4 regions of the Mesorhizobium sp. ArgA1 genome follow, and region 1 is predicted to be linked to each of the others. Evidence: predicted binding sites of a transcription regulator. Region 1 holds the regulator's gene; each other region holds the start of a gene.
The links. Region 1 encodes LexA, which represses DNA repair genes until DNA is damaged. Its sites were predicted from a motif close to TGTTCNNNNTGTGTTCNG; they were not measured.
Positions count from the first base shown of each region.

Region 2: ACWGTI_RS21035 (ImuA family protein) is a predicted target of LexA. The motif match lies at 4,260-4,277, and genes of this name have one in related genera.
Region 3: parE (DNA topoisomerase IV subunit B) is a predicted target of LexA. The motif match lies at 2,626-2,643, and genes of this name have one in related genera.
Region 4: ACWGTI_RS07060 (helicase-related protein) is a predicted target of LexA. The motif match lies at 3,565-3,582, and genes of this name have one in related genera.

Region 1 covers NZ_JBSKBQ010000003.1:84,560-91,641, forward strand. The annotation lists gene trpC (indole-3-glycerol phosphate synthase TrpC) at 1-470, shown strand, start outside; gene moaC (cyclic pyranopterin monophosphate synthase MoaC) at 473-955, shown strand; gene ACWGTI_RS10160 (molybdopterin molybdotransferase MoeA) at 956-2,161, shown strand; gene lexA (transcriptional repressor LexA) at 2,280-3,023, shown strand; gene ACWGTI_RS10170 (ComEC/Rec2 family competence protein) at 3,017-5,473, opposite strand; gene gltX (glutamate--tRNA ligase) at 5,577-7,001, shown strand.
Region 2 covers NZ_JBSKBQ010000010.1:64,649-71,730, reverse strand. The annotation lists gene ACWGTI_RS21060 (response regulator) at 1-118, opposite strand, end outside; gene ACWGTI_RS21055 (DUF4153 domain-containing protein) at 123-1,661, opposite strand; gene ACWGTI_RS21050 (HpcH/HpaI aldolase/citrate lyase family protein) at 2,281-3,162, shown strand; gene ACWGTI_RS21045 (DUF1737 domain-containing protein) at 3,228-3,434, shown strand; gene ACWGTI_RS21040 (metallopeptidase family protein) at 3,695-4,117, opposite strand; gene ACWGTI_RS21035 (ImuA family protein) at 4,300-5,349, shown strand; gene ACWGTI_RS21030 (DUF6504 family protein) at 5,291-6,763, shown strand; gene ACWGTI_RS21025 (error-prone DNA polymerase) at 6,760-7,082, shown strand, end outside.
Region 3 covers NZ_JBSKBQ010000008.1:63,047-70,128, reverse strand. The annotation lists gene ACWGTI_RS18560 (hypothetical protein) at 1-69, opposite strand, end outside; gene ACWGTI_RS18555 (type II and III secretion system protein family protein) at 74-1,519, opposite strand; gene cpaB (Flp pilus assembly protein CpaB) at 1,552-2,475, opposite strand; gene parE (DNA topoisomerase IV subunit B) at 2,714-4,768, shown strand; gene ACWGTI_RS18540 (FUSC family protein) at 4,813-6,882, shown strand; gene ACWGTI_RS18535 (DUF2336 domain-containing protein) at 6,887-7,082, opposite strand, start outside.
Region 4 covers NZ_JBSKBQ010000001.1:1,426,758-1,433,839, forward strand. The annotation lists gene ACWGTI_RS07040 (acetyl-CoA C-acetyltransferase) at 1-283, shown strand, start outside; gene phbB (acetoacetyl-CoA reductase) at 390-1,115, shown strand; gene ACWGTI_RS07050 (FAD-dependent oxidoreductase) at 1,193-2,431, opposite strand; gene ACWGTI_RS07055 (TetR/AcrR family transcriptional regulator) at 2,514-3,098, shown strand; gene ACWGTI_RS07060 (helicase-related protein) at 3,749-7,082, shown strand, end outside.

The sequences.
Region 1 (7,082 bases):
CGCTTCCCGCGCTGCGCAAGGATTTCCTGTTCGACCCCTATCAGGTCTACGAGGCACGCGCCTGGGGCGCCGATGCCATCCTGATCATCATGGCCAGCGTCGACGATGCCTTGGCTAGCGAACTGGAAGCGACCGCATTCGAACTCGGCATGGATGCGCTGATCGAGGTGCATGACGAGGCCGAGACGCAGCGCGCGGTAAAACTGTCGTCGCAGCTGATCGGCATCAACAACCGCAATCTGAGAACATTCGAGACCAGCCTTGAAACCTCGGAGCGGCTGGCTTCGATGGTGCCGGGCGGCCGATTGCTGGTCAGCGAAAGCGGCATTTTCACCCACGACGATTGCCTCAGGATGCAAAAGACCGGCATCGAAACCTTCCTTGTCGGCGAAAGCCTGATGCGGCAAGAGGATGTCGCCACGGCAACGCGCCTGCTTTTGACAGGCAAGGCGACAGCCGAGGTAGCCTGACGATGACAGCCGCCCTCACCCATCTCGGCGCCAAGGGCGAGGCCAACATGGTCGATGTCGGCGGCAAGGACGAGACGACGCGCACGGCAGTCGCCGAGGGCTTTGTCTCGATGCGGCCTGAAACCCTGAAGATGATCCTCGATGGCGACGCCAAGAAGGGCGATGTGCTGGGCACAGCGCGCATCGCCGGCATCATGGCGGCCAAGAAGACGCATGAGCTGATTCCGCTCTGCCATCCGCTGCTGTTGACCAAGGTGTCGGTCGACATCGAGCCGGATCCCGCTTTGCCCGGCCTCAGGGTCACCGCGCTCGCCCGCGTCACCGGCAAGACGGGCGTCGAGATGGAGGCGCTGACCGCTGCATCGGTGGCTTGCCTGACCATTTACGACATGGCCAAGGCGGTCGACCGCGCCATGATCATCTCCGGCATTAGGCTGGTGGAAAAGACCGGCGGCAAGTCCGGCGACTACAAGGCGGGTTCGTAAATGGCGCTGGTTCCGGTCGCCGAGGCGCTTCAACGCCTCCTCGACGGCGCTACCGTGCTGCGGGGTGAAAGCGTCGCGCTGGCGGATGCGGCCGGCCGGGTGCTGGCGGAGCCTGTCGTAGCGCTGCGCACCCAGCCGCCTTTCAACGCGTCCGCCATGGACGGCTATGCGGCGCGCGCGCAGGATGTGGCATCCGCCCCGGCGCGGCTTTCTGTAATCGGAATGGCGCCAGCCGGGCGCGGCTTTGACGGCACTGTCGGCAAGGGTGAGGCCGTGCGCGTCTTCACGGGCGCGCCGCTGCCTGGAGGCGCAGACACCATCGTCATCCAGGAAAATGTCAGGGATCTCGGCGGTGGCCAGGTCGAGGTCACCGAGCCGACGGCAAAGGAACGCAACATCCGCCGCCGGGGGTTGGATTTTGCGCAAGGTGACGTCCTGCTGGAGAAAGGCCGCGTGCTCGATCCGGCCGCACTTTCGCTGGCGGCATCGGCCAACCATCCGATGGTGAATGTGGTGCAACGGCCGCTGGTCGCCATCATCGCCACCGGCGACGAGTTGCTGCCGCCGGGCAGCGCGCTTGGCCCCGACCAGATCATCTCGTCCAATGCCTATGGCGTCGCGGCCGCCGCGCAATCGGTCGGCGCGCGCGCTCTCGATCTCGGTATCGCGGCCGACCGCAGGGAGGCGATTGCAGCACTGGTGCAGAAGGCAGTCGCGGCAAAGGCCGACGTCATCGTCACGCTCGGCGGAGCTTCGGTCGGCGACCACGACCTTGTGCACGACGTGCTTAACGGCGAAGGCATGAAGCTCGATTTCTGGAAGCTCGCCATGCGCCCGGGCAAGCCGCTGATGTTCGGGCGGCTCGGCGAAATCAGATGCATCGGCCTGCCCGGCAACCCGGTGGCGAGCCTGGTCTGCTCGCAACTGTTCCTGAAACCGCTTTTGGCGCAGCTGGGTGGCCGCGTCCATCGGCAGGATATGCGGCAGGCGCAGCTCGGCGCCGCGATGCCGGCCAACGATCTCAGGCAGGACTACGTGCGCGCCGTGGTCCGGGAAGAAGCCGGCGCACTTGTCGCAACGCCGTTCGGCATCCAGGATTCCTCGATGCTGAGAATGCTGGCCGACGCCAACGGCTTGATCGTGCGCGAGCCCTTCGCTCCGGCCGCCGCCGCGGGCGCCGCCTGCAGCGTGCTGATGTTACGCTGAACAAAACGTCAACACATTCATTAAACTTTAAAAGGTTGCGGAACACAACTGGAACAGATAGTGTTTGTTCTGGGTTTGTTTTTTCTGATTCTGGTTTCAGAACCCTCGGGGGGCCGCGATGCTGACGCGCAAACAACATGAACTCCTGATGTTCATTCATGAACGCCTGAAGGAGAGCGGAATCCCGCCGTCTTTCGACGAGATGAAGGAGGCGCTCGACCTCGCTTCCAAGTCCGGCATCCACCGCCTGATCACGGCGCTTGAGGAGCGCGGTTTCATTCGCCGGCTGCCGAACCGGGCGCGTGCGCTGGAAGTGCTGCGGCTGCCAGACTCGATTGCGCCCGGCCTCAATGCGGCGAAAAAGTTCTCACCAAGCGTCATCCAGGGCAGCCTCGGTCAAAACCAGGGCGGTCTCGGCCGCCAGATCAAGCCGGCCTCGCCATCGCGTTCGATGTCTGCCGGCAATGACGACGCGGTTTCGGCGGTGTCGATCCCGGTGATGGGACGCATCGCCGCCGGCGTGCCGATCGACGCCATCCAGCACCAGACGCATTCGATCTCGGTGCCGCCCGACATGATCATGGGCGGCGAACATTACGCGCTCGAGGTCAAGGGCGACTCGATGATCGAGGCCGGCATTTTCGACGGCGACACGGTCATCATCCGCAATGCCGACACCGCCAGCCCCGGCGAGATCATCGTGGCGCTGGTCGACGACGAGGAAGCGACGCTGAAACGCTTTCGCCGCAAGGGCGCCTCGATCGCGCTGGAAGCCGCCAATCCGGCCTATGAGACCCGCATCTTCGGGCCGGACCGGGTCAAGGTGCAGGGCAAGCTGGTCGGGCTGATCAGGCGTTACTGAGCCGGCTTGGGTTTGTACTTTTCGCGCTGCTTGTAAGGCGGCAGGCCGCGTGCTTCGCGTGAGAAGTGGCGTTGCTCGTGCCAGGGACGGTAGGGCTTGTCGACGGCGAAGCGAATGGTTGGGGCTGTCGCGGCCGATTGCGGATCGAAGAAGACGGCGGCACTACCATCGCGGGCAAGCTGCTTCTTGGTCACGACCAGAACCAACGGGTCGCGGCACGGATTGTAGGCGGTGGCGTCGTCGATGACGATCAGGCTCGCGAAAGCGCAGGCTGGCTGGGCTGTCTTGCGGTCTTTTGCAAGCGCGACAATGGCTCCGGACGGGTGCCGGGCAATGCAGAGATCGCCTGTGCAGTAGAAGGGTGAGCCGGGCGGCAGGTCGAGCGGATCGAGATCGAACCGCCTGTCTCCCGTCTCAAATGTCTCGGGCTGAATGATGGTCTCGGCCATCAGCGCCCGTTTCCAGTTGTCGGTGGTGAATTCGTTTGCGCGCTCCCGGTTGAGAGCGAGCTCGCCGCCACCGATCGGCACGGCCACCAGATGCGCGTCCTCGGAAATGAGCACATCGGGCGTGCGCACCTGCGGCACCGTCAACAGACCGGCCAGCGCGAAAGGCACGGCCGCCAGTCTGAGCCAGGTGGTGGCCATGGTCGCGATGACCAGTGCAACCGTTGCCAGCAATACGGACTGGATGGAGATCAGCCCGACGGCATCGAGCGGCGAACGCTCGGAGATCCAGGCAGAGATCGCGATCATTGCCGTCAGGCCCTTGCCCATGACGTAGAGGAACGGCCCGTCCGCGCCGAACGGCATGGCCAGCGCGCTGAGCACTCCGAATGGCATGACAACCAGCGATACGATCGGCATCACGGTGAGATTGGCGAGCAGGCTGAGCGGCGACACACGCTGGAAATGCCAGATCGCGAACAGCAACGTGGCGCTGCCGGCAATGATCGAGGTCATGGCGAGGCCGCCCATGCCAGCCAAGAATCTTCGCGACAGAAAACCGGCAAGGGAGCGCTTTGTCGGCGGCGTTCTCACTTTGTCGGCGCGGTAGTCGGCCCAGCCGGCATAGGCGCCGACAAGGGCGGCGGTGGCAGCAAACGACATCTGAAAGCTCGGGCCGACAACCTCATGCGGCGACACCAGGATGACGGCGATGGCCGAGATTGCCAGATTGCGCATGGTGAGCGCGGCACGATCGAACAGCACCGCGATGAGCATCACCGCCAACATGATGAAGCTGCGCTCTGCGGCGACCACGATGCCTGAAATGACGAGATAGGCGGCGATCGAGACGAGTGCCACGGCGGCCGCATATTTCTTCACCGGCCGGCGCGAGGAGAAATCGGGAAACAGCGCGAAGGCGCCACGCAGCAACGCCATGATGGTGCCGGCGACCAGCGCCATGTGCAGACCCGAAATGGAGATGATGTGGTAGATGCCGGTGCGCCGCATCGCTTCGTTGACCTCGTCCGGAATGCCGGCGCGCACCCCAACAATGAGCGCCGCGGCAATCTCGCCTTCGGCCCCGCCGATCTTGCCCCTGATATGATCGGCAATGTTTTCGCGCGCATTCTCAATCGCAGAGGAGAGCCGTGCAGTCAGCGGCGGCGGTTCCTGCGCGGCGATGGTTTTGGGATTGCCGAGAAAGAAGCCGCTGCCGCCGATGCCGCTGAAATAGCTGTCGAAGGAGAAATCGTAGCTGTCCGGCCGCACCGGACCCGTCGGCGGCAACAGCCTGGCATAGCCGGTCACCAGGGAGCCTGCCGTCATATCGGCCGGAATCCCACGCGCCGAGAGCCTGACCCGCTCCGGCGCGTAGCGCAGCTTGGGGTGAGCGGTGGAAATCACGTCGAGCGTCAGCCTGACGCGGCCATTCTCCATGTCTTCAAGACTGACAACGCGCCCGGTCAACCGTGTCTGGATCTCGGAGCCCAGCATCTGCGTTCCGGCGCGCCAGGTCTCGACCTTGGCGGCAACCACGCCCAACGCGCATAGCATCGCAGCCATGCAGCACAGATGCGTCCTTTGCCAGGATCGCGTGGCGACAGCACAGCATGTCGCCAACGCCACAATGGCGATTGGCTGGGCAAAGCCCGGCTCGCTGGCCAGCGAGAAATAGACAATGACCCCGGCCGCCAAGAAGACCGGCACCAGCAGGAAGGCAACGCCACGGTCGAGTTCCGTGCCGGCGGCCACTGCAACGCTGCGGCGGATTGCGGGCCATGATGGACGGCGGAGCAGTCTGCCCAGACGGATGCCAGTTCCAGGCACGGCGACAGGCGCTGATGGCGCGTCATCCGGAGACAAGGGCCGGAGGCCAGGTCGCGTCTCGGGCAACGCGATGGGCATCGGCTCGGCATAGGGAGTATCGGCAAACAGAGAGCGTTCGCTGACGCTTGCATCAGCGCCCTCGCCTTCCCTCGCGCCCCAGCCACGTCCAGCCATCGGGTCTGCCCCTTGCGCCCCAGACCTCCTATGCTACATGAACGCGCAAAGCGCGAAAGTCCGCGCGATCATGCGCCGCTTTCCAGCCCTTTCCGAGAGTTCCATGTCCGACAAGGTCGTCACCCGTTTTGCCCCCTCGCCCACCGGCTACCTGCATATCGGTGGCGCGCGCACGGCGCTGTTCAACTGGCTCTACGCCAAGCACACCGGCGGCACGATGGCGCTGCGCATCGAGGATACCGACCGCGAACGCTCCAGCGCCGCGGCGACGCAGGCCATTCTGGATGGGTTGACCTGGCTCGGCCTGTCCTGGGACGGCGAGGCCGTCTCACAGTACGAGCGCGCGCCGCGCCACCGCGAGGTGGCCGAGGAACTGGTGCGCCTGGGCAAGGCTTATTACGCCTACGAGACGCCTGCAGAGCTCGAGGCGATGCGCGAGGCGGCACGCGCCAAGAGCTTGCCGCCGCGCTACAATGGCGCGTGGCGCGACCGCGACCCCTCACAGGCTCCTGCCGGCGTCAAGGGCGCCATTCGCATCAAGGCGCCGATCTCGGGCGAGACCGCGGTGCATGACCGCGTGCAGGGCGAGGTGCGCTTCCCCAACAAGGATCTCGACGATTTCATCATCCTGCGTTCGGACGGTGTTCCGACCTACATGCATGCCGTCGTCGTCGACGACCATGACATGGGAGTCACCCACATCATCCGCGGCGACGACCATCTGACCAATGCGGCGCGCCAGACGGTGATCTACAACGCCATGGGCTGGGAGGTGCCGTCCATGTCGCACATCCCGCTGATCCATGGGGCCGATGGCGCCAAGCTGTCGAAGCGGCATGGTGCGCTCGGCGTCGAGGCCTACCGTGCCATGGGCTATCTACCCGAGGCGCTGCTCAACTATCTGGCACGGCTTGGCTGGAGCCATGGCGACGACGAGGTGATGTCGATCAAGGACATGATCGCCTGGTTCGATATTGGCGACGTCAACAAAGGTGCGGCGCGCTTCGACTTCGCCAAGCTCGATGCGCTGAACGGTGTGCATATGCGCAAGATGGACGACGTCCAGCTGCTCGAGATCTTCATCGCCACTTTGCCCTATCTCGAAGGCGGCCCGGCGCTTGCCGCCCGCCTCGACGATACGAGGAAGGCGCAGCTGCTGGCCGCCCTGCCGGGCCTGAAGGAGCGCGCCAAGACGCTGGTGGAACTGGCCGATGGCGCCGGCTTCCTGTTCGTCGAGCGGCCGCTGCCTGTCGACGAGAAGGCGGCGGCACTTCTCAGTGCCGATGCGCGTACGATCTTACGCGGCGCGCATGCGGCCTTGCAGACCGTTTCCGGCGAATGGACGGCCGCTGCGGCGGAAGCCGCCGTGCGCGAGTTCGCGACGGCCGGTGGCCACAAGCTCGGCGCCGTGGCCCAGCCGCTGAGAGCAGCCCTTACCGGCCGCAGCACCTCGCCCGGCGTGTTCGACGTGCTTGCCGTGCTCGGCCGCGAGGAAAGCCTGGCGCGGATTGCGGATCAAATCGATTAGGAGCGAACTGGCCCAAAAAGATTGGCATTGAAAGGCGCGTTTCGCAGTGCAACATTAGGCCCTGGCCCAATCTGGCACGCA
Region 2 (7,082 bases), on a different contig from region 1:
GCAGGGCGGCGGCGCCGTCAGAGACGGCCTGCGTCTTCATCCCGGCCTTCTCCAGCGCAAAGCAGATGATTTCGCGAATGTGCGGATCGTCGTCGGCGACCAGGATTTGATGCGGCATGGGTCTAGCGGTCCGGCATGGAAGGTTGGGACGGTCGCGAAGGTTGCTGTGCCGGAGGAAGCACGAGCGGGCCTCTCTTGTCGAGAACCTGCACGAGCCGCCAGCCGCGAAAGCTCCAGGCGCGCCACTTCTTCTTCTGCTCGGCGATATAGTCGTCGATCATCACCTGGTCGGCCAGATAGGTGGTTTGGTTCCCGAATTTGTGCATGTAGTAGCGGTCCAGCGCCGGTATGGCGACAGCGCCGAACGAGCGTAGATATTCGGCATCGAGCGGCGTGCCGGAACCGGACATTTCCAGGGAGTGGTCGACATTGAAGTTTGCGATCACAGCTGCGAAGTTGATGAAGCAGCAGGCATAAAGCGTCGCCGATAGCGTCAGAAGATTGGCGGAGAGCAGCCATTCGTTGGATTTTCCGAGCGCGATGCGGGCGATGATCAGCGCAAGCCCTGATGCCACCAGCCCCATCCAGACGAAAGCCGCGATCCGCCAATGGGTCAGCGCATAGACGCCGATATAGAGATCGAGCCGCAGGATCGACGAGATGACCAGCATGATGTTCTGCGCCACCCAGGCATAGACCAGCCGGCGGATCAGCGGATCGCCCGAGGTTTCGCTGCCCGGCCGCAGCGCCGCCAGCACGAACCCGGCGGCCAGCAGCGCGGTGGCGATCAGCGGATAGGCGCCGCGATGCGCGTAGGTAGCGTAGCTCATGCCGTCGGGAAGGGCGACCCCACCCCAGAGATAGGCCGCGTCGAGCCCGGTCTGCAGCGCAAACAGCGCGTTGAAGACGAGCAGCGCGCGCAAAATGGCTGCCTTGCCGAAAATGATGTCCTCGACGACATGCCGCTGCGATTTGGTCGCTGGTTGGGTACCGGCAAGACCGTCGCCTGGCCGCCGGATACGAGGCAGGAAGCGTGGCACGCGCGGGCGCAGCAGAGCCCACACGCCGGCGAGCACGACCAGCCAGAAGGCAATCCGCGCCAGTTGGATGAGATCGATGAGTTTCATCAGGTCGATCAGCGACAGCCAGTAATCGATGACCGGATTGGCGGCGCCGAACAGCGCCAGGAAGACCGCGCCCAGCGTCAGCGGCATGACCCAGACCGCGATGGATGCAAACCGGATCCGGCGCCGGCCGAACCGCCGCGCCGTTTTGCGCCAGCGGATGAAATCGCTGATGAACCGTAGCGGCACAGCCAGGAGAAACAAGGCGATCTGGCGGGCAACGCCGGCGATGCGGCGCCGCAGCCGCCCGGCCAGCGACAGCGCAAACACCACCATGGCAACGAGAGTGATCGAGACCGACAGCGGGCTGACATTCTCGGCCAGCGGCAGCAGCGCGGCGAGCAGGCAGACCGGCTTGAGCAAGGGCATGGGGGAATTCAGGGCGGCGGGATGCACGGCCACCACCGCGGCGGCAGTCACGATGGCGAACACAAGGACGGTGATGCCAACCGGCTGGTCGTAAAAGAAAAAATCCGCCAGCGCGACGAGCAGGACGGCGATGCCCAAGCGGCTGCAAAAGCTGACGAACGATGTCATGCGCGGACCTTCCTGGTGGGCTGGACGCGACCGACCGGCGGATGCCTGCGGATAAAAGGGAGCAGGCTTGCCTCAGGGCGATGGCTTGCCTCTGGCCGGGGCGGGTCGACCAACCACCAGCTTTCGCTGCGCAGCCTGTAGGGCAGACGGAGGGTGTTTTGCTTTTGCATGCCGCCTTGTCGCTGGTCGGCAGGGAGACGGCGGGGCAGAGCGGAGGAGGTTTTCCGCAGAACCGTGCAGTTTTTGTGCAGGGGCTTACTTCAAGGCTAGGGCGCTGCGCGCCATCCTTCCGGCCGTTGTCGCTTCCCCAGCCAGGCTCCTTTCCTCTCCCTCCGGAGGGGGGGAGAGGTGGCTCGGCGAAGCCGAGACGGAGTGGGGGAACCACCTTCGCCGCGAACGGACATAGACTAGGCGCAAACATCACCCAGCCTTGCGTCCAAGGCTCGACCCCCACTCCGTCGAGCTTCGCTCGACACCTCTCCCCCGATCGACGGGGGAGAGGAAGGGCTCCCTTCCGCAACTGCTGAGGAGGACAGACAAGGTGAGGGGCAGCGCCGACTTCGCCAATCACCAGCCGCACCCTTGCCTCACCCGTCCACAGCCGCCATAGATCGGACCCATGACAAGCGAATCCTACCGCCCACGCCGCTCTGTACTCTACGTCCCCGCCTCCAACGACAAGGCGCTGGCCAAGATCGCGACGCTTACCTGCGATGCCGTGATCATCGATCTCGAAGACGCCGTCGCCCCCGCCGACAAGGTCGCGGCCCGGGAAAGGCTCGCCGATATTTTCGCCAGCCGGCCGGAACGGCGCTGCGAAATGATCGTGCGGGTCAACGCGCTGTCCAGCGATTGGGGCAACGACGACCTGCTCGCCGCAGCGAAATTCGAACCCGACGGCATCCTGTTGTCCAAGGTCGCCACGCCGCGCGACATCCTCGAAGTCGGCGATGTGCTCGACGACAATTTTGCCCCTGACAGCGTCAAACTCTGGGCGATGATAGAGACGCCCAAGGCCATGCTCAACATCGGCGCCATCGCCGAACTCGGCCGCGATCCGGCCTCGCGCCTCAATTGTTTCGTTGCCGGAACGAACGATTTGGTCAAGGAGACCGGCATTCTGGCGACGCCCGACCGGCGCTATCTCGTGCCATGGCTGATGCAGATGGTGCTGGCCGCGCGGGCCGGCGGCATCGACATTCTCGACGGCGTATCCAATGATTTTCGTGACCTCGACGCGTTTGCGCGCGAGTGCACGGAGGCCGCCGCCATGGGGTTCGACGGCAAGACGTTGATCCACCCGGCCCAGATCGACGCCGCCAACCGCGCCTTCGCACCCGCGCCCGAAGCCCTGGCCGAGGCGCGCGCGGTGAAGGAAGCCTTCGCCTTCCCGGAAAACGCCTGCAAGGGCGTGATTGCGCTGGACGGCAGGATGGTCGAGCGGCTGCATTTGGCGCAGGCCGAAAAATTGCTGGCGAAGGCCGCCGCCATCGGCGCATGATTGCCTAAGCCGGCTTCGGAAGATCACACCGCAACAAGTACAGAATTCACGACAGGACCTGACCCATGAAACTCTATCGCTTTCTGTCCGCCCCGGACGATTCCAGCTTCTGCCACAAGGTGACGGCGGCGCTGAACAAGGGCTGGCACCTGTTCGGCTCACCGACCTACGCCTACGACAAGAAGACCAAGTCGATGCGCTGTGGCCAGGCCGTGGTGAAGGACGTCGACGGCCAGGAATACGGGCCGGATACGAAGCTGAGCGACTGGTAGGCAGTTAGGCAGCAGGGGCAGTGCGGGACTCTTTGATGTCAGCGGGCCCGCACCCCCCTCTGGCCTGCCGGCCATCTCCCCCGCAAGGAGGGAGATTACGCGCTCAACCGCTTTCGCCAATCGCCAACGTTGCAGGATTTGGCGGATCATCGAAGCCGCCAATCTCCCCCCTTGCGGGGGAGATGCCCGGCAGGGCAGAGGGGGGTGTGAAGGAATGAGGCGCCTGTTGTGGAGTATCCGTGCCTTGGCGCTCGTGGCCGTTATTCCGCCGCCTCTTCGATCTTCTCCATATCATCGTCCGACAGGCCGAAATGGTGGCCGATCTCGTGGATCAGCACGTGGGTGACGATGTCGCCCAGCGTTTCTTCGTTCTCGGCCCAGTAGTCGAGGATGGCGCGGCGGTACAGCGTGATGCGGTTGGGGCCTTCGCCGGTCTGCGGGTTCCAGCGCTCGGCGATGCCGCGGCCCTCGAACAGACCGAGCAGGTCGAACGGCGTCTCCAGCGACAGATCGTCCATGATCTCGTCGGTGGGGAACTCGGCGATCACGATGACGATCTCGCCGGTCAGCTTGCGAAAATCGTCCGGCAGATGCGCATAGGCCTCCAGCGCCAGAAACTCCATCTCCTCGATCGAGGGCGAGAGTTCGTCGTGCCAGGTGCGGGTCTTGTAGATGCGGGCCATGCTTCGTCCTTTGATCCCGGCATATAGGCTTTCCCTCCGGAATCGGCAAATGAGCGCGGCCGCCGCCTATCCTCCTGGTTCGGAGACAGGAATAAATTCCCCATGACTCCGCTTGACTCTTCCGGCACCCTCTGGAATCTATAGGAACATAACAGGAACAATTGTGCGAGAAACTGACCGTCATGGCGACATCAGCCGTGGCGCGGGAGACTGTTTTTGCCCTGCGCCGCCAGATCGCGAAGATCGAGGGAACGCTGCCCGAGCGCCTGGCAGCGCCGGCTGGCGAGCGACCTCGTGCGCGCGCTGACAGCGCTATCGACGGTGCGCCCGAACCTAATGCCGATGTCACCATCATCCGGCGCGGCCTTGCCGTGGCTTCGCCGGATGCCTTCCTGCCCACCGGCGTCGAGCGCTTCGATGCGGCCCTCGGGGGTGGCTTGAGCGGCGGCCTGCCGAAAGCCGCCCTGACCGAAATCCACGGCCTTGAGACCCGCAATGCCGGGGCCGTCGCCGGCTTTGTGCTGTCGCTGATCAGCCTGATCCTCAGGGGGCAGAACCTGCCCGTGCTGTGGATCGGCACGTCGGAGATTTTTCGCGAGGCCGGCTTCCCCTATGCCAAGGGATTGCAGGGCATGTTCGGCATCTCGCCGGAGCAATTGCTGTTTTCCGAGGCGCCGAAACTCACCGATGCGCTGTGGGTGGCCGAGGAGGCCGCGAGGATGACGACGCTGGCCGCAATCATCCTCGAAATCCGCGGCAGCCCGCAGCGGCTCGACCTCACCGCGACGCGCCGGCTGCACGCCCGCGCCCAGAGCGCCGGCCGGCCGGTGTTCCTGCTGCGCCAGGCCGGCGAGGCCGAACCAACCGCCGCCCCGGTGCGCCTCATCGTGTCGTCCGCAGCGGCTGCAAGCCGCCGGACCATCGCCGGGCCGCTCGCCGGCTCGATCGGCCGCCCCGCCTTCTCCGTCAGCATCGGCAAGAGCCGCACCGCTCTGCCCGGACAATTCACACTGGAGTGGAACCCCGATGAACACCGTTTCGAAGAAAGACGGCCACGCAAGGAACAACCAGAGAATTCTGTCGCTGTGGTTCCCGCATCTCGGGGCGGAACGGATCCTGCGCCAGCGCCTGGGACGGTCGTGGCGTTCCCGGCCGTCGGATCATCTGCCACTGGTGATCAGCCATCGCGACCGCAACGCCCAGCGCATATCGGCCCTCGACGAGCGGGCTGAGGCGCTGCACCTGAAGCGCGGAATGGGCATTGCCGATGCGCGCGCCATGCATCCCTCGATCGACATCGTCGAGGCCGACCCGGAGGCCGACCGCCGGCTGCTCGAAGGCCTCGCCGACTGGTGCGACCGCTACACGCCGCTGGTGGCGCTGGACGGCGCCGACGGGCTTTATCTCGACGTCACCGGCTGCACGCATCTGTTCGGCGGCGAACGCGCCATGCTGGACGACATTCTTGCGCGCTTTTTCCAGCAGGGTTTCGACGTCCGCGCCGGGCTGGCCGCAACGCCGGGCGCGGCCTGGGCGGCGGCGCGCTTCTGCGGCGACCGCATCGTTCCCTCAGGTGAAGAGGAAGCGCTGCTTGCCCCTTTGCCGCTGGCCGCTTTGCGCATCGAGCCTGATATCCGCGCCAGCCTGGAAAGTGTCGGCCTGCGCACCGCCGGCGCGGTCATGGCCGCACCACGCGCGCCGCTCGCCCGCCGCTTCGGCGCCAGCCTGCTGTTGCGCCTCGACCAGGCGCTCGGCCGCCTCGACGAGGCGGTATCGCCGCGCCTGCCGGTGGCGCCGCTTTCGGTCGAACGCCACCTGGCTGAGCCGGTTGTGCTGACCGCCGAGATCGAACGGCTGGTGGAAATGCTGGCGGTGACGCTGAAGGTCGACCTCGAGCGCCGCGGCGAGGGCGCCCGGATGCTGGCGCTGCTTTTGTTTCGCGTCGACGGCGCTGTCAGCCGGCTCAGTGTCGGCACATCACGACCCTTGCGCGAACCGAAGCTGATCCAGCGCCTGTTCCACGAGCGGCTGACAGCGCTCGAGCAGGATATCGACGCCGGCTACGGCTTCGACCTGGTGCGGCTTTCGGTGCTGGCGGCCGCCGCCTTCGACATGCAGCAGGCCGATTTGACCGGAGAGACCGAGGACGACGGCGCCGACATCGCGATGTTTGCCGACCGCATCCGCGCCCGGCTCGGCGACACTGCTGTGCTGAAAGCGGTCGCTGTCGAGAGCCATTTGCCGGAACGCGCCGTCGCCACCATACCCTTTTCCGAGGCGCCGCAGCGGACCACGCCGCCGAAAAGGTCGGACCGGAAAGACGCGCCGCCCGCAACAATCTTCCCGCCAGAGCGGCCGATCCGGCTGTTCCGTTCGCCCGAACCGATCGAAGTGCCGGCGACGGAAATGCCGGAAGGCCCGCCGATGAATTTTCGCTGGCGGCGTGCGCTCTACCGGGTCGCCCGTGCCGAAGGGCCGGAGCGCATCGCGCCGGAATGGTGGCAGAAGGGCGAGGAAGACGCACCGACCCGCGATTATTTCCGCATCGAGGATGCAGAGGGCCGACGCTACTGGCTCTACCGCCAGGGGCTCTACGGCGCCGGCCAGCCTTCGCCGCGCTGGTTCATGCACGGGGTGTTCGCATGAACGCGCTGACCGTCATCCCCTATGCCGAGTTCGGCATCCAGTCGAACTTCTCCTTCCTGCGCGGCGCCTCCAAGCCGGAGGAACTGGTGGTCGCCGCCAAATTCCTCGGCTTTTCCTCGATCGGGCTTGCCGACCGCAACACCGTGGCCGGCGTCGTGCGCGCCTGGCAGCAGGCCAAGGTCGAGAAGCTCGCCTACCACCCCGGTTGCCGGCTGGTGTTCGGCGACGGCACGCCGGATATTCTCGCCTACCCGCAGAACCGCAAGGGTTGGGGCCATCTCTGCCGCATGCTGACGCAGGCCAATCTGCGCGACGAAAA
Region 3 (7,082 bases), on a different contig from region 1:
ATAGTCATCGCTGGTGCAACCGCTGGCGAGGCCGGCGAGCAGCAGGGCAGTGCATGGTCCAACCCGCATGGCTTCAATCCTTCGGCAGGTCGAGGAAATGCCCGACCGTGGTGACCGGGGCCGGCTGCGCCGTGCTGCCGCCGGCCATGGCCACTGCACGGTTGGCATCGGACGCTTTCACTTCCTCGGTGTTGTTGAGAAAATAGTCGACATTGCTGGCCGGCTGCGTGCCGTCGGTCGGCTCGAGCAACTTCTTCGACGGATCGACCGGCTTGACCAGGTAGGGGGTGACGATGATCACCAGATCCGTCTCGCGCCGCTGATAGGATTTCGAGGAGAACAGCGAGCCGAGCACCGGCAGCTTGCCGAGGCCGGGAAGACGCGACGTGGTGATGTCGTTCTGCGATTGCAGCAGACCGGCGATCATGAAGCTCTGGCCGTTCTTCAGGTCAACCGAGGTCCTGGCGCGGCGCACGATAAAGCCCGGCACCGAAATCTCACCGATATTGTAGGAGGCCGAGGCATCGATCGAAGATACTTCCGGCGCGATGTCGAGGCTCACCAGCCCGTCCTTCAGCACGGTCGGCGTGAAATCCAGGCTGACGCCGTATTTCTTGTAGCTGACGGAAATCTTGCCATTGTCCTCGGAGACCGGGATCGGGAACTCGCCACCGGCGAGGAAGCTTGCCGTCTGGCCCGAACGGGCGATCAGGTTCGGCTCGGCCAGCCGTCTGGCGAGACCGCGTTCCTCCAGCGCCTTGATGGCGACGTCGATCGACAGGCCGTTCGACAGCAGCCGGCCGATGATCTCGCCATTGCCGGCCGCCGGGACCGCGCCAGGCTCGATGGTGACGTCGCGCCCGCCAAGGCCGTAAGCGAAATTGGCGCTGTATTTGGCGCCGAGATCCTGTCCGGCCTGGCGGTTGATCTCGACGAAGCGGACGTTGAGCTGAACCTGCTGCGAAGAAGAGATGTTGACCGAATTGATCACTTCCTCATTGCCGGAGAAGCGGCTGGCGATCTTGCTTGCCTTCTCGGCCGCGACCGCGTCGTCCGCCTCGCCCGACAGAACGACGCGGCCGTTGGCCGAACCGACCTTGATCTTGGCGTCCGGCACGCTGGCGCGAATGGTGCTGGCCAGCTGGTCGGTGTCCAGCGTCACCTCGATGTCGACGGTGCCGACCAGCTGCTTGTTCTCGTCGAACAGTGCGATGCCGGTGGTGCCGAGATTGTTGCCCAGCACATAGAAGGATTTGTCGGTCAGCGGATTGACGTTGGCGATCTCCGGATCGCCGATGACGATCTGGTAGAAGGCGGCATTGGTCATGATCGTCTTCGGCTTGCCCTTGGCAACCTTGATCGACGCATTCTTGGTCGACGACACATAGACGATGTCGTTGTCTGCCCGGGCCGGCGCGCTGAAGCCGAGCATTCCGGCCGCGGCCAGACAAGCCGCCACGGCCAGCGCTCGCATGGGGCGCACGCGTGTCGTCATCCGATATGCACTCAAGTCAGACATTGTCCCGTCCCTCGCCCGGTCCCCACCGGCAGTTATTTCTGGTCCCGCGCAGGAACCTGGTATTCCTCGGCCTGCGTGCCGCGCGTCACGATGACCGTCTTGAATTTCGGCTTCTCCGGCTCCTCCGCGGCGCTGAACAGCGCGCCGGCTGCCGCCTGGACACCGGAGGCGACCGAGCCGCCGAAGGATGAGATGGTGGTGACCCCGTCCTTTGCGGCACCGCCATCGGCGGCCGAGCGGAGCGACAGCGACAAGGTGCCGACGGTGCGGGCAAGCGCCACTTTCTGCGCCCCTTCGGTTGTCACCTCGATGGTTACGGAGTTGGCGATCTGCGGCGTGGTCTGGCGCTCGTCGGCGCCCTGCCCGACGGTCAGCACCTTGGCGTCGGAGACGACGATCTCGGAGGTAACGGTCGAGCCGGCCGCGCCTTGCGCATTCTTGGCCACTTCCTGGATTTCGCCGGCGTCGCGCGTCAGCACCACGTCGACCCGATCGCCCGGCGTTACGAAGCCGCCGACACCAGCGATCTCGTCGGTGCGGATGGTCACCGCCCGCATTCCGGGCGTCATCATGTTGGACAGCGTCGCGCGGCCGTTCGGGCCTGACAGCTTGCTGAGCAGCACCGGCTCGTTGATCTCGATCGGCGACAACACCACACGGCTGCCATCGGCGAGCAATGCATTGATGGTGGTGAAGGCGCCCTGCGGCACGGATTCTTCCGACCACGGGATTTCGGTGAGCTGTGCGCGGTCGAGTTGCATGCCGTAACGCAGCGGCGCGTTGGCCACGACGATGGTCTTGAACTCGACCTTGGGGGTCACGGGCGCCGGGATCGATGCCGTCTTTTCCTCGGCATCGGCCTTGGCCTGGCTCTTGACCCAGAAATCCGCGGCAAAGATCGAGATCGCGCCGAAAACGGCGGCGATGCCGATCATCGTTATGGCCTTGCCCCTCACAACTAAACCCCTGACGCATGTGGTCTTTTGTTTGTTGAGGCCCACGCTAGGCCGCATAGTTAAAGATTCAGGAATCCCGGCCGGTCCGAACGGACCTATTTCTGCCGGCTTGGTTATCGAAAGGTTTTAGGATAAGAAGGGGTTAAATCCCCGAACGTAACAGGAACTTCCGTCGCTTGGCGCTGAAAAGCGTGGCAGTATCGACGGGTGATTCGCGGCACCGGATTCAATGGCAGGCATGGACGACAACAACGATCTTTTCGGCAATCTGGAAAAGCAGCCGCAGCCGACCCGGACAACAGCGCGCCCGGCTGATCCGCTGATGCAGGCCACGAAACGTGCTGTTGCGACCAAGGATGGCAGCGAAGGTTATAGCGCCGCCGACATCGAGGTGCTGGAAGGGCTGGAGCCGGTCCGGCGCCGTCCCGGCATGTATATTGGCGGCACCGACGACAAGGCGATGCACCATCTGTTCGCCGAGGTCATCGACAATTCGATGGACGAGGCGGTCGCCGGCCATGCCACCTTCATCGATGTCGAGCTTTCGGCCGACGGGTTTCTGACCGTTACCGACAATGGCCGCGGCATCCCGGTCGATCCGCATCCGAAATTCAAGAAGCCGGCGCTCGAAGTCATCATGACGACGCTGCATTCGGGCGGCAAATTCGACTCCAAGGTTTATGAGACCTCGGGCGGCCTGCACGGCGTCGGCGTCTCCGTCGTCAATGCGCTGTCGGACCATCTCGAGGTCGAAGTCGCTCGAGGTCGCCAGCTCTACCGCCAAAGATTCTCCCGTGGCGTTCCGGTGAGCGGGCTGCAGCAACTCGGCGAAGTGCACAACCGGCGCGGCACCAGGATCCGCTTCCATCCCGACGAGCAGATTTTTGGCAAGGGCGCCGCCTTCGAGCCGGCGCGGCTTTACCGCATGACGCGCTCGAAAGCCTATCTGTTCGGCGGCGTCGAAATCCGCTGGAGCTGCGATCCGTCGCTGATCAAGGAAAAGGATCAGACGCCGGCCAAGGCGGAGTTCCATTTTCCGGGCGGCCTGAAGGACTACCTCAAGGCATCGCTCGGCGACGACTTCCAGGTGACGCGCGAAATCTTCGCCGGCAAGAGCGAGAAACAGGGCGGCCATGGCTCGCTCGAATGGGCGGTGACCTGGTTCGGCGGCGACGGCTTCATCAACTCTTACTGCAACACCATCCCGACCGGTGAAGGGGGCACGCATGAGGCCGGCTTCCGCAACGTGCTGACGCGCGGGCTTCGCGCCTATGCCGACCTCGTCGGCAACAAGCGCGCCTCGATCGTCACCTCCGAAGACGTCATGATCTCGGCGGCGGGCATGTTGTCGGTGTTCATCCGCGAGCCGGAATTCGTCGGCCAGACCAAGGACCGGCTGGCGACGATCGAGGCCATTCGCATTGTCGAGACCGCCATCCGCGATCCGTTCGACCACTGGCTGGCCGACAATCCGCAGGAAGCGTCGAAGCTGCTCGAATGGGTGATCGCGCGCGCCGACGAACGGGTGCGCCGGCGCCAGGAAAAGGAAGTGTCGCGCAAGAGCGCGGTGCGCAAGCTCAGGCTGCCCGGCAAGCTCGCCGACTGCACGCAGAATGCCGCCGCGGGCGCCGAACTGTTCATCGTCGAAGGCGACTCGGCCGGCGGCTCGGCCAAGCAGGCGCGCGACCGCGCCAGCCAGGCGGTGCTGCCGCTGCGCGGCAAAATCCTCAACGTCGCCAGCGCCGGCAACGACAAGCTGGCCGCCAACCAGCAGATTTCGGACCTGATCCAGGCGCTCGGCTGCGGCACGCGCTCAAAATACCGCGACGAGGATTTGCGCTACGACCGCGTGATCATCATGACGGACGCCGATGTCGACGGCGCCCACATCGCATCACTGCTGATAACCTTCTTCTACCAAGAGATGCCAAACCTGGTGAATGGTGGCCATCTCTATCTGGCGGTGCCGCCGCTCTATTCGATCCGGCAGGGCGGCAAGGTCGCCTATGCCCGTGACGATGCCCACAAGGACGAGCTCTTGCGCACCGAATTCACCGGCCGCGCCAAGGTGGAAATCGGTCGCTTCAAGGGTCTGGGCGAGATGATGGCCTCGCAGCTCAAGGAAACCACCATGGATCCGAGGAAGCGTACCCTGCTCAGGGTCGACGTGATCGATGCCGTGGCCGCGACAAAGGATACGGTCGACGCGCTGATGGGTACCAAGCCTGAGGCACGCTTCCGCTTCATTCAGGAACGCGCCGAATTCGCCGAGACGGAAGTGCTGGATATCTAGGCGCCGGCCGGTCTAGCCTGCGCTTCCGATACGGAGACCAGCTTGTGATCTGGGCGCGGCTGAGGAGCTACTTCGAAACCAGTTTGGCTGGCCTGACGCAGCCGACACGCTCGGACTGGATTTTCGCGCTGCGCACCGTTTCGGCCGGTCTGATCGCGCTTCTCGTTGCCTACGCGCTGAAACTCGACCACCCGCAATGGGCGATGATGACGGTTTTCATCGTCGCCCAGCCGGTCGCCGGCATGGTGCTGGCGAAAGGTTTTTACCGGCTGCTCGGCACTCTGGCCGGTGGGCTTGCGGCGATCGGCATCACCTCGGTTTTCGGTGCCAGTCCCTGGCTTCTGGTCACGGCGCTGTCCGTCTGGATAGGGCTGTGCACGCTGGTTTCGTCGCTGCTGCGCAACCCGGAAGCCTATGGCGCAGCGCTAGCCGGCTATACCGCGATGATCATTGGGCTCCCTGCCTTCGGCCAGCCGCATGTGATCGTCGATCTCGCTGTCGCGCGCTGCGCCGAGATCGTGCTCGGCATCGTCTGCGCCGGGCTGACCAGCCGGCTGATCCTGCCCAAGCTGGCGGCCGACGCGATCATTTCGCGACTGAAGCGTAGCATCCTCGACCTTGCCATCTATGCCGGCGGCGCTTTCTCAGGCGGTGACCCCGCGACCCTGGCCGGCCTGCACCGCAAGCTGATTGCTGACGCCCAGACGCTGGCCGAGATGCGCACCTATGCCCGGCTCGAAGCGCCGAGCTTCGCCACCCGCGCCCATCCGGTGCGCCGCACCATCGGCCAGCTTCTGTCGGCGCTGTCGGCGGCACGCGCGCTGCATTCGCACGCCGCGCCGAAAAACGCCGCGCTCATTCCGGTGCGCTCCGAACTGCAGTCGCTGGTCAGCGAACTGGCAGCCACGCCCGAAGCGCTCGACGATACGTCGCCCTGGGTGACGCGGCTCGATGCGATCGCCGGCAAGGCCCGGCAAATGCCCGACGCCTCGACCGATCAAGGCAGCGACCGGGTCGGCACCATAACGCGCCTCACCATCGCCGCCGATTTCGCCGAAGCCTTCAAGCAGGTGCTGCGCGGTCTCGACGCTTTGCGCGCGCCAGTGACGCGCCCAGATCGGGGCAACAGGCAGCCGCCAGCGCTGGTGGTGCATCGCGACTACCCCGGCGCTTCGCGCAATGCCATCCGCGCCGCTCTTGCCACGCTGGCGGTTGCCGCCTTCTGGCTGACGACGAAATGGTCCGACGCCGCCGGCACCGTCATTCTCGTTGCCGTCGTCTCCAGTCTTTTCGCTGCGCGGCCAGACCCCGTGCAGGTGTCCTGGGGCTTCTTCAAGGGAACGCTCCTCGCTTTGCCCTTTGCCTTCCTTGTCGGCCAGGTCGCGCTGCCTGCGCTGCCCGGCTTCGGCTGGTTCACGCTGTTTGTCGTACCGATCCTGATACCGACGGCGCTAGGCATGGCCAATCCGCGGACTGTCGGCGTGGCGACGGCCTTTGCCATCAATTTCCTCGCCTTCCTCAGCCCGCACCAGGCGATGACCTATGCTCCAGGCCCGTTCTTGGCCGGCTCGGCGTCGGTGCTGGTCGGTATCCTGCTGGCGATCGGCGTCTTCATCGTCGTGCTGCCCGCCGACCCATGGCTCGCGGCCAACCGCATCGTGCGCGCCATGCGCGAGGATTTGGCCCGGCTTTGCCTGCATGAGCGGGTGCCGCGGCGCTCGGCCTTCGAGAGCCTGGCCTATGACCGGATCAATCAGCTGATGCCGCTGTTGCAGAATGCCGGCAGGAAAGGCGATGCCATCCTGGGCGGCGGCGTCGCCGCCGTCACCGTCGGGCTCGAAATCCTGCGGTTGCGCGCCGCGCAGCTGAGCCCGACCATTCCTTCCGAAACCGCGCTTTCGATCAGCAATTTCCTGCGCGGCCTGGCGCGTGAACTGCTGTTTCGCGCACCCGGCGACCCGCAGACGGCGACCGTCGCTGTCGCCCGGCAATATGCAGCCGGCCTGAGCGAGCGCAGCGGCAGTGCCGACACGCTGCAGATCGCAGCCTCGCTGCGCATCATCGCCGCCGCGATCGAGGATTTCCCGGATTTTTTCGCAAAAGATCGGGGTTAGGATGTCAGGCCGCTGCGATCGCAAGCGCGTGGCCACGCGCGTTTTCGCGCAGCGCGTCGAGATGGATCGACTTGACGAGGCCGGCGAGATCGCCCTCGGTGGACTGGCCGCCGAGCTCCTTCAGCATCAGCCAGCTAACTTCCTGCACGCCGGCGACGCGCTTGCCATTAGCAACCTCGCGCCAGATCTTGAGCGCCCGC
Region 4 (7,082 bases), on a different contig from region 1:
ACTGGAGAAGGCCGGCTGGTCGGTCAAGGATCTCGACCTCGTCGAGGCCAATGAGGCCTTCGCCGCACAGGCCTGCGCCGTCAACAAGGGCATGGGCTGGGATACGTCCATCGTCAACGTCAATGGCGGGGCGATCGCCATCGGCCATCCGATCGGCGCGTCGGGCGCGCGCGTCTTCAACACGCTGGTTTTCGAGATGCGCCGCCGCGGCGCCAAGAAAGGCCTCGCCACGCTCTGCATCGGCGGCGGCATGGGCGTGGCGCTGTGTGTGGAAGCGATTTGAGAAAAATAGAGTGAATGGTGAATGGCAAATGGTGAATGACGGATAGCCACCCGTCTTCGACCATTCACCATTCACTATTGACCATTCACCAGGGAGGAGGAACTCAATGTCCAAAACAGCAATCGTCACCGGCGGATCGCGCGGCATAGGTGCGGCGATCTCGATCGCTTTGAAGAACGCCGGCTATTCCGTTGCCGCCAACTATGCCGGCAATGACGAGGCGGCGAAGAAATTCACCGCCGAAACCGGCATCAAGACCTATAAATGGTCGGTCGCCGACTACGATTCCTGCGCCGCGGGGATCAAGCAGGTCGAGGCCGATCTCGGCCCGGTCTCGGTGCTGGTCAACAATGCCGGCATCACCCGCGACGCCATGTTCCACAAGCTGACGCGCGAGCAGTGGAAGGAAGTCATCGACACCAACCTCTCCGGCGTCTTCAACATGACGCATCCGCTGTGGGGCGGCATGCGCGACCGCAAGTTCGGCCGCGTCGTAACCATCTCCTCGATCAATGGGCAGAAGGGCCAGGCCGGGCAGGTCAACTATTCCGCCGCCAAGGCCGGCGACATCGGCTTCTCCAAGGCGCTGGCCCAGGAAGGCGCCCGCGCCGGCATCACCGTCAACGTCATCTGCCCCGGCTACATCGCAACCGAGATGGTCAAGGCCATCGATGAAAAAGTGCTCAACGAGCGCATCATCCCGCAGATCCCTGTCGGCCGCCTCGGCGAACCGGAAGAGATCGCGCGTTGCGTCGTCTTCCTCGCCTCCGAGGACGCCGGTTTCATCACCGGCTCGACAATCACCGCCAATGGCGGCCAGTACTTCGTCTGACCGAAATCGCACGGCTCAAATGCAAAGGTACCGGCGTCTTCGCCGGTACTTTTGTTTTGAGCGTGATGTGTATCGGTTCAGGCGACCAGCTTGAACTCGCGCTTCGCCGACGGCTTGCGCATGCCGGGCTGCTTCGGCGTCGGCAGCCTCGCCATATCGGCCCGGCTGAGACCTGACAGCTTCAGCGAAATCCTGCGCTTGGCGATCGGGTTGATGTTGACGAAGCCAAGCACGAGGTTACGCAGGAAGCGCCTCAACGGGGTGCGCGTCAGCGCCATGCCGGTGAGCCTGCCCGCCAGTTCAATCACCTCCTTGGCCGCCGGCCGGCGAAGCGTCTCATAGAGGTCGAGCTCGCTCTCCGGACGAATTCCGTTGATCACGTCGCCGAGCAGTTCTCCCAGCACGACGGCGTCGATCAGGCCCGTGTTCATGCCTTGGCCGCCGGCCGGGCTGTGCACATGGGCGGCATCGCCCATCACGAACAGGTTCCCCTTGCGATAGGATTTGGCGATGCGGTGATGGACGCGGAAGCGCGTGCTCCAGCTTAGATCGAGAACCCGCGCCTTGCTGGCGGAAGGGCCACGGCTGTCCAGCAGCGCCTGGACGTCGGCGATGCCAGGCCGCTCCGGCGCCTCATCCATGGTCGCGACGATGCGGTAGGACCCATCCGGCAGTGGCGCCACGACAACCAGCCCGGCCGGCGAGAACAGCAGCGAGACTTCCGTCGGCCCGAGCGGCCAGTCGAGGCGGACGTCTGCGAGAACAAAGGAGCCGTCATAGGCCTCACCGTCGAAGCCGATGCCCGCTGCGTCGCGGACCACGCTGTGCATACCGTCTCCACCGACGACGTAGCGTGCCGCGATCGTGCTTTCGCGGCCGTTCTGGACAAGGGTAACGCGTACACCGTCCTGGTCCTGCGTCAGCCCCTTCGCTTCGACGCCGCGATGGATGGCGCCGCCCAGTGCGGCGATTCGTTCGGCCAACACCTTCTCGGTCAGGTTCTGCGGGATCATCAGCACATAAGGGTATGCTGTGGGCAGACCGGCGAAGTTGAGATTGACCAGCGTCCGGTCGCGGTCGCGGATGGCAAAATTGTCGAGCTTCAGCCCGAGTTCGACCAGGCGCCCGGTGACGCCGAGCGGCTTCAGTGTTTCCAGCGTCTGCGCATGGATCACGCCGGCGCGTGAGGTGTTGAGGCCTTCGGCGAGACGGTCTACCAGCACATGGTCGACGCCTGCCTGATGCAAAGCAATTGACAGCGCAAGGCCAGTTGGGCCGGCGCCAATGATCAGGACTTCGGTGGTATCGGGCAACATTTTCTGGCTCCATTTGTCAACGATTGGTGACTTTTAGTTTGAGCGCTTGAATTTGTCAACAGTCGTTGGCATATGAATTTTCATGATTACGAATCAGCCTAAGAAACCCAGCAAATCCGACCGTACCCGCGCACAAATCCTGGACGCCGCCAGACAGCTTTTCGCCGAGCATGGCTATGATGGTGCCTCGATCCGTGACATCGCCGCACGCGCGTCGATCGATCCGGCAATGGTGATCCGCTACTTCCACAGCAAGGATGAACTGTTCGCCAGGGCAGCGCTGTTCGACCTGCAACTGCCGGCAACCCAAGTGACCGACGAAAGCTCGATCGGTGATGCAATTATCCGACGCTTCCTTCGAACATGGGAAGGTTCGGTCAACGCCACCGGCATGGTCATCCTGCTGCGTTCAGCAGCATCGAACGAATTCGCCGCCGACAAAGTTAGGGAGATCTTCGCTACGCAAGTGAGACCGGTCGTTGCGGCGTTCGGCGACCCTGCCGACGCCGGCCGCCGCGCCGGACTTGTCGCCAGCCAATTGCTTGGCCTGGCGACCTGCCGCTATCTGCTGCAGCTTCCACCGGTCGTTGCCCTGTCGCATGATGAAATCATCGCCAGCATCGGCCCGACCTTGCAGCGCTACGTCACCGGAGCGGCGGCGACCTGAAAGGTCGCCAGCCGACGGCTATAGCTGATCACTTGTGCTGTTCCGGCACGCAAAGATTAACAGCTCCGGTCCCCCTCTGTGCGAAACCCTCCTCACAAGCGGTGAATTCTCGGTGGACAAGCTGTGGATAACACAACATGTTGGGGTGAACAAAACGGGAAAGTTCCCCACATCGCTAATTTGTCGCCGATTCGTTCCGGCTTTGACCGGAACGTTAACGACGAAGACCCAAACCGCCAGCCAAATGGTTAAGTTCGGTTAGGAAAAGTCAATAATTTCATAACCTTGACGGCGGTCTATCGGAGCGTGGCCAGGCTTCGCCGGCAAAGGTCAACGGGAACGCTCGCCCTGCATGAATCGGGCCAGTTTCAGAGATTCAGCATGTGGTGAGAATCCCAGTGCCAAAATCCACATGTAGCCGTGAACAAAAGCTGAACCAGCTGGAGTCACCGATTCGTCGCCGATTCGTTCCAGACTCGTTCCAACTTTTTAATCGGAAGAGAATCCTGACCTCGAAGGAGACGCCAAAACTGCCGGCCGGAACATTCCGCTTTCGCTTCGCGCTCGAAATCCCTATGTGTCGGCTGTCATACGCGCCATGCGAGGCGCGCTCCCGACAACACGATGCAGAAAGCCTCATTTCCGGGCCGATGAACATCCAGCCGAAACACACCGAGCCGCTGATCCTGTCGGGCCGCGACGTGACCGCCGTGCTGGGGCCGACCAATACCGGCAAGACCCATCTCGCCATCGAGCGCATGGTGGCGCATGAGAGCGGCATCATCGGCCTGCCGCTCCGCCTTCTGGCGCGAGAGGTCTACGCCCGCGTCTGCGAAAAGGTCGGCGCCCACAAAGTGGCGCTGATCACCGGCGAGGAAAAGATCCAGCCGCCCGGCGCGAAATATTCGGTCTGTACCGTCGAGGCCATGCCGCGCGAGACCGACGCTGCCTTCGTCGCCATCGACGAGGTGCAGCTTGCCGGTGACCTCGAACGCGGCCACATCTTCACCGACCGCATCCTGCACCTGCGTGGCCGCCAGGAGACGCTGTTGCTTGGCGCGGCCACCATGCACGGCATCCTGCAACGGCTGTTGAAGGGCGTCTCTGTTGTAACGCGTCCCAGGCTGTCACACCTGGCCTATGCCGGCTCGAAGAAGCTGACCCGGCTGCCCCGGCGCACGGCGATCGTCGCCTTCTCCGCCGACGAGGTCTATGCCATCGGCGAACTGATCCGCCGCCAGCAGGGCGGCGCCGCCGTCGTGCTGGGCGCCCTCAGTCCACGCACCCGCAACGCCCAGGTGGCAATGTTCCAGGCGGGCGATGTCGACTATCTCGTTGCCACCGACGCCATCGGCATGGGTCTCAATCTCGATCTCGACCATGTCGCCTTTGCCCAGAACCGCAAATTCGACGGCTACCAGTACCGCAATCTGACGGCGGCCGAGCTCGGCCAGATTGCCGGCCGGGCCGGCCGGCATCTGCGCGATGGCACCTTCGGCGTCACCGGCCAGGTCGATCCGCTGGACGAGGACCTGGTCAAGCGCATCGAAGGCCATGAATTCGATCCGGTGAAGGTGCTGCAATGGCGCACCGCGCATTTCGATTTCGCCAGCCTCGATGCGCTGAAGCGCTCGATCGAGACCAACGCACCGGTCGAAGGCCTGACACGGGCGCTGCCGGCGGTCGATGCGCAGGCGCTCGAACATCTCTCCCGCGACGAGGACATCCGCGCGCTCGCCACCAATGCCAAGCGCGTGGCGCTGCTGTGGGAGGCCTGTGCTCTCCCTGACTACCGCAAGATCGCGCCGGCCCAGCATTCCGACCTCATCGCCTCGATCTATACGGACCTCGCCAAACACGGCCATGTCGACGAGAACTATATGGCCGAGCAGGTGCGCAGGGCCGACACGACCGAAGGCGATATCGATACGCTGTCGCACCGCATTGCCCAGATCCGCACCTGGACATTCGTGTCCAACCGGCCGGGCTGGCTGGCCGATCAGGCACACTGGCAGGAAAAGACGCGCGAAATCGAAGACAGATTGTCGGATGCGCTGCATGAGCGGTTGACGAAACGGTTTGTAGACCGCAGGACTTCCGTCCTCATGCGGCGCCTTAGAGAAAATACAATGCCTGAAGCCGAAATCAGTCCTACCGGAACCGTCCTTGTCGAAGGCCATCATGTCGGCGAGTTGCAGGGGTTCCGCTTCACCGCCGACCAGAGCGCTGGCGGCGAAGACGCCAAGGCCGTGCGTACGGCGGCGCAAAAAGCGCTGGCCGCCGAGTTCGAGGCGCGCGCCGAACGCTTCGGCGCCTGCGCCAATGGCGATCTCGCGCTCGGCTCCGACGGCACGCTGCGCTGGATCGGCGCACCGATCGGCACGCTGGTTGCGGGCGAAGACGCGCTGAAGCCGCGCCTTGTGCTTTTGGCCGACGAGCAGCTGACCGGCCCCGCTCGCGACAAGGTCGCCGCGCGCGCAGAGCGTTTCGTCAATTTCCAGATCGAGTCCCTGCTGAAGCCGTTGGTCGACTTGAAGAATGCCGAGCAGATCACCGGCATCGGCCGCGGCATCGCCTTCCAGCTCGTCGAACATTTCGGCCTTATCAACCGCCGCGACATCGCCGAGGAGATGAAGTCCCTCGATCAGGAGGGACGCGCCGCCTTGCGCCGGCTCGGCGTGCGCTTCGGTGCCTATCACGTCTTCGTGCCGGCGCTGATCAAGCCCGCGCCCGCCGGACTGATCACGCTTTTGTGGGCGCTGAAGAACGACGGCAAGGACAAGCCCGGCTTCGGCGACGTCGTGCACGCGCTGGCCTCCGGCCGCACCTCGGTGGTCATCGACCCGGCTTTCGACAAGACTTTCTACAAGCTCGCCGGCTACCGTAATCTCGGCCGCCGCGCCGTGCGCATCGACATTCTGGAACGGCTGGCCGATCTGATCCGCCCGGCGACCAACTGGAAGCCCGGCCTCGGACAGCGCCCGGACGGCGCCTATGACGGACAGTCCTTCATGGTGACGCCGCCGATGATGTCGATCCTGGGCGCAACCGCCGACGACATGGAAGAGATCCTGAAAGGTCTCGGCTACCGCGCCGAGCCAAAGCCGGCAGCGGATGTGAAGGCGCGGCTGGAAGCGCAGGACAATGCCGCGCGGGAAGCCGCGGCGGCCAAGCTGGCAGCGGACGCAGCTGCAAAAGCCGAACAGGCCAAGGCGGCGGAAGCCGCCGCAACTGACACTGTCGCCGAAACGCCAGCCGACGGTTCTGAACCGGACGCGACTGCCGTCACTAAGGTTACAGCTGAGGAGCCCGTTGCCGAAGTGGCAGCGGAGGCTGTTGCAGACGCTCAGCCGGAAACTCCAGCTGAGGTTAAGGACGACGTGCCGGCGCCAGCAGCCGAAGCCGTTGCAGAAGAGGCACCAGAAGCTCCGGCCGAAGCTGGAGAAGAGACTAGGCTTGCGGCGGAGGCTCTCACTGAGGAACCTGCCGGCGAAAGCGCCGGAGCCCCTACCTCCCCCTCGATGGGGGAGGTCGCGTCGCGAAGCGACGCGGGTGGGGGTGACAACGCCGACGGTGCAGATACTGCCGAAGCCGGCGCTCCCCCCGCCCCGGCGCTGCGCGCCGACCCTCCCCACGAGGGGGAGGGTGGAAACGCTGCGCCTGCCCCAGAGGCTGAAGAACCAAAGCCGATATTGCTGTGGCGGCAGGGCCGTTTTGAGCAGCGCCCACGCCATCGGCACGAAAACCGCCGGGACAATCGTCCGCGCAACGGCCAGGCTGCCCGCACCGATGCGCCTGCCGACGCTGCCGGCGGACAGCCCGCAACCGGCGAACGGCCGGCCTATCAGGGCCGGCGCGACCAGCGCGACGGCGCTGCCAAGCCGCGCTTCGACCGTTCGAAGTTCAAGCCCAAGCCGCAGGCCGAAGGCGAACAGCGCCGCGACGGCAAGCCGCAAGGCGAGCGTCGCGAAGGCCGCCCCGATT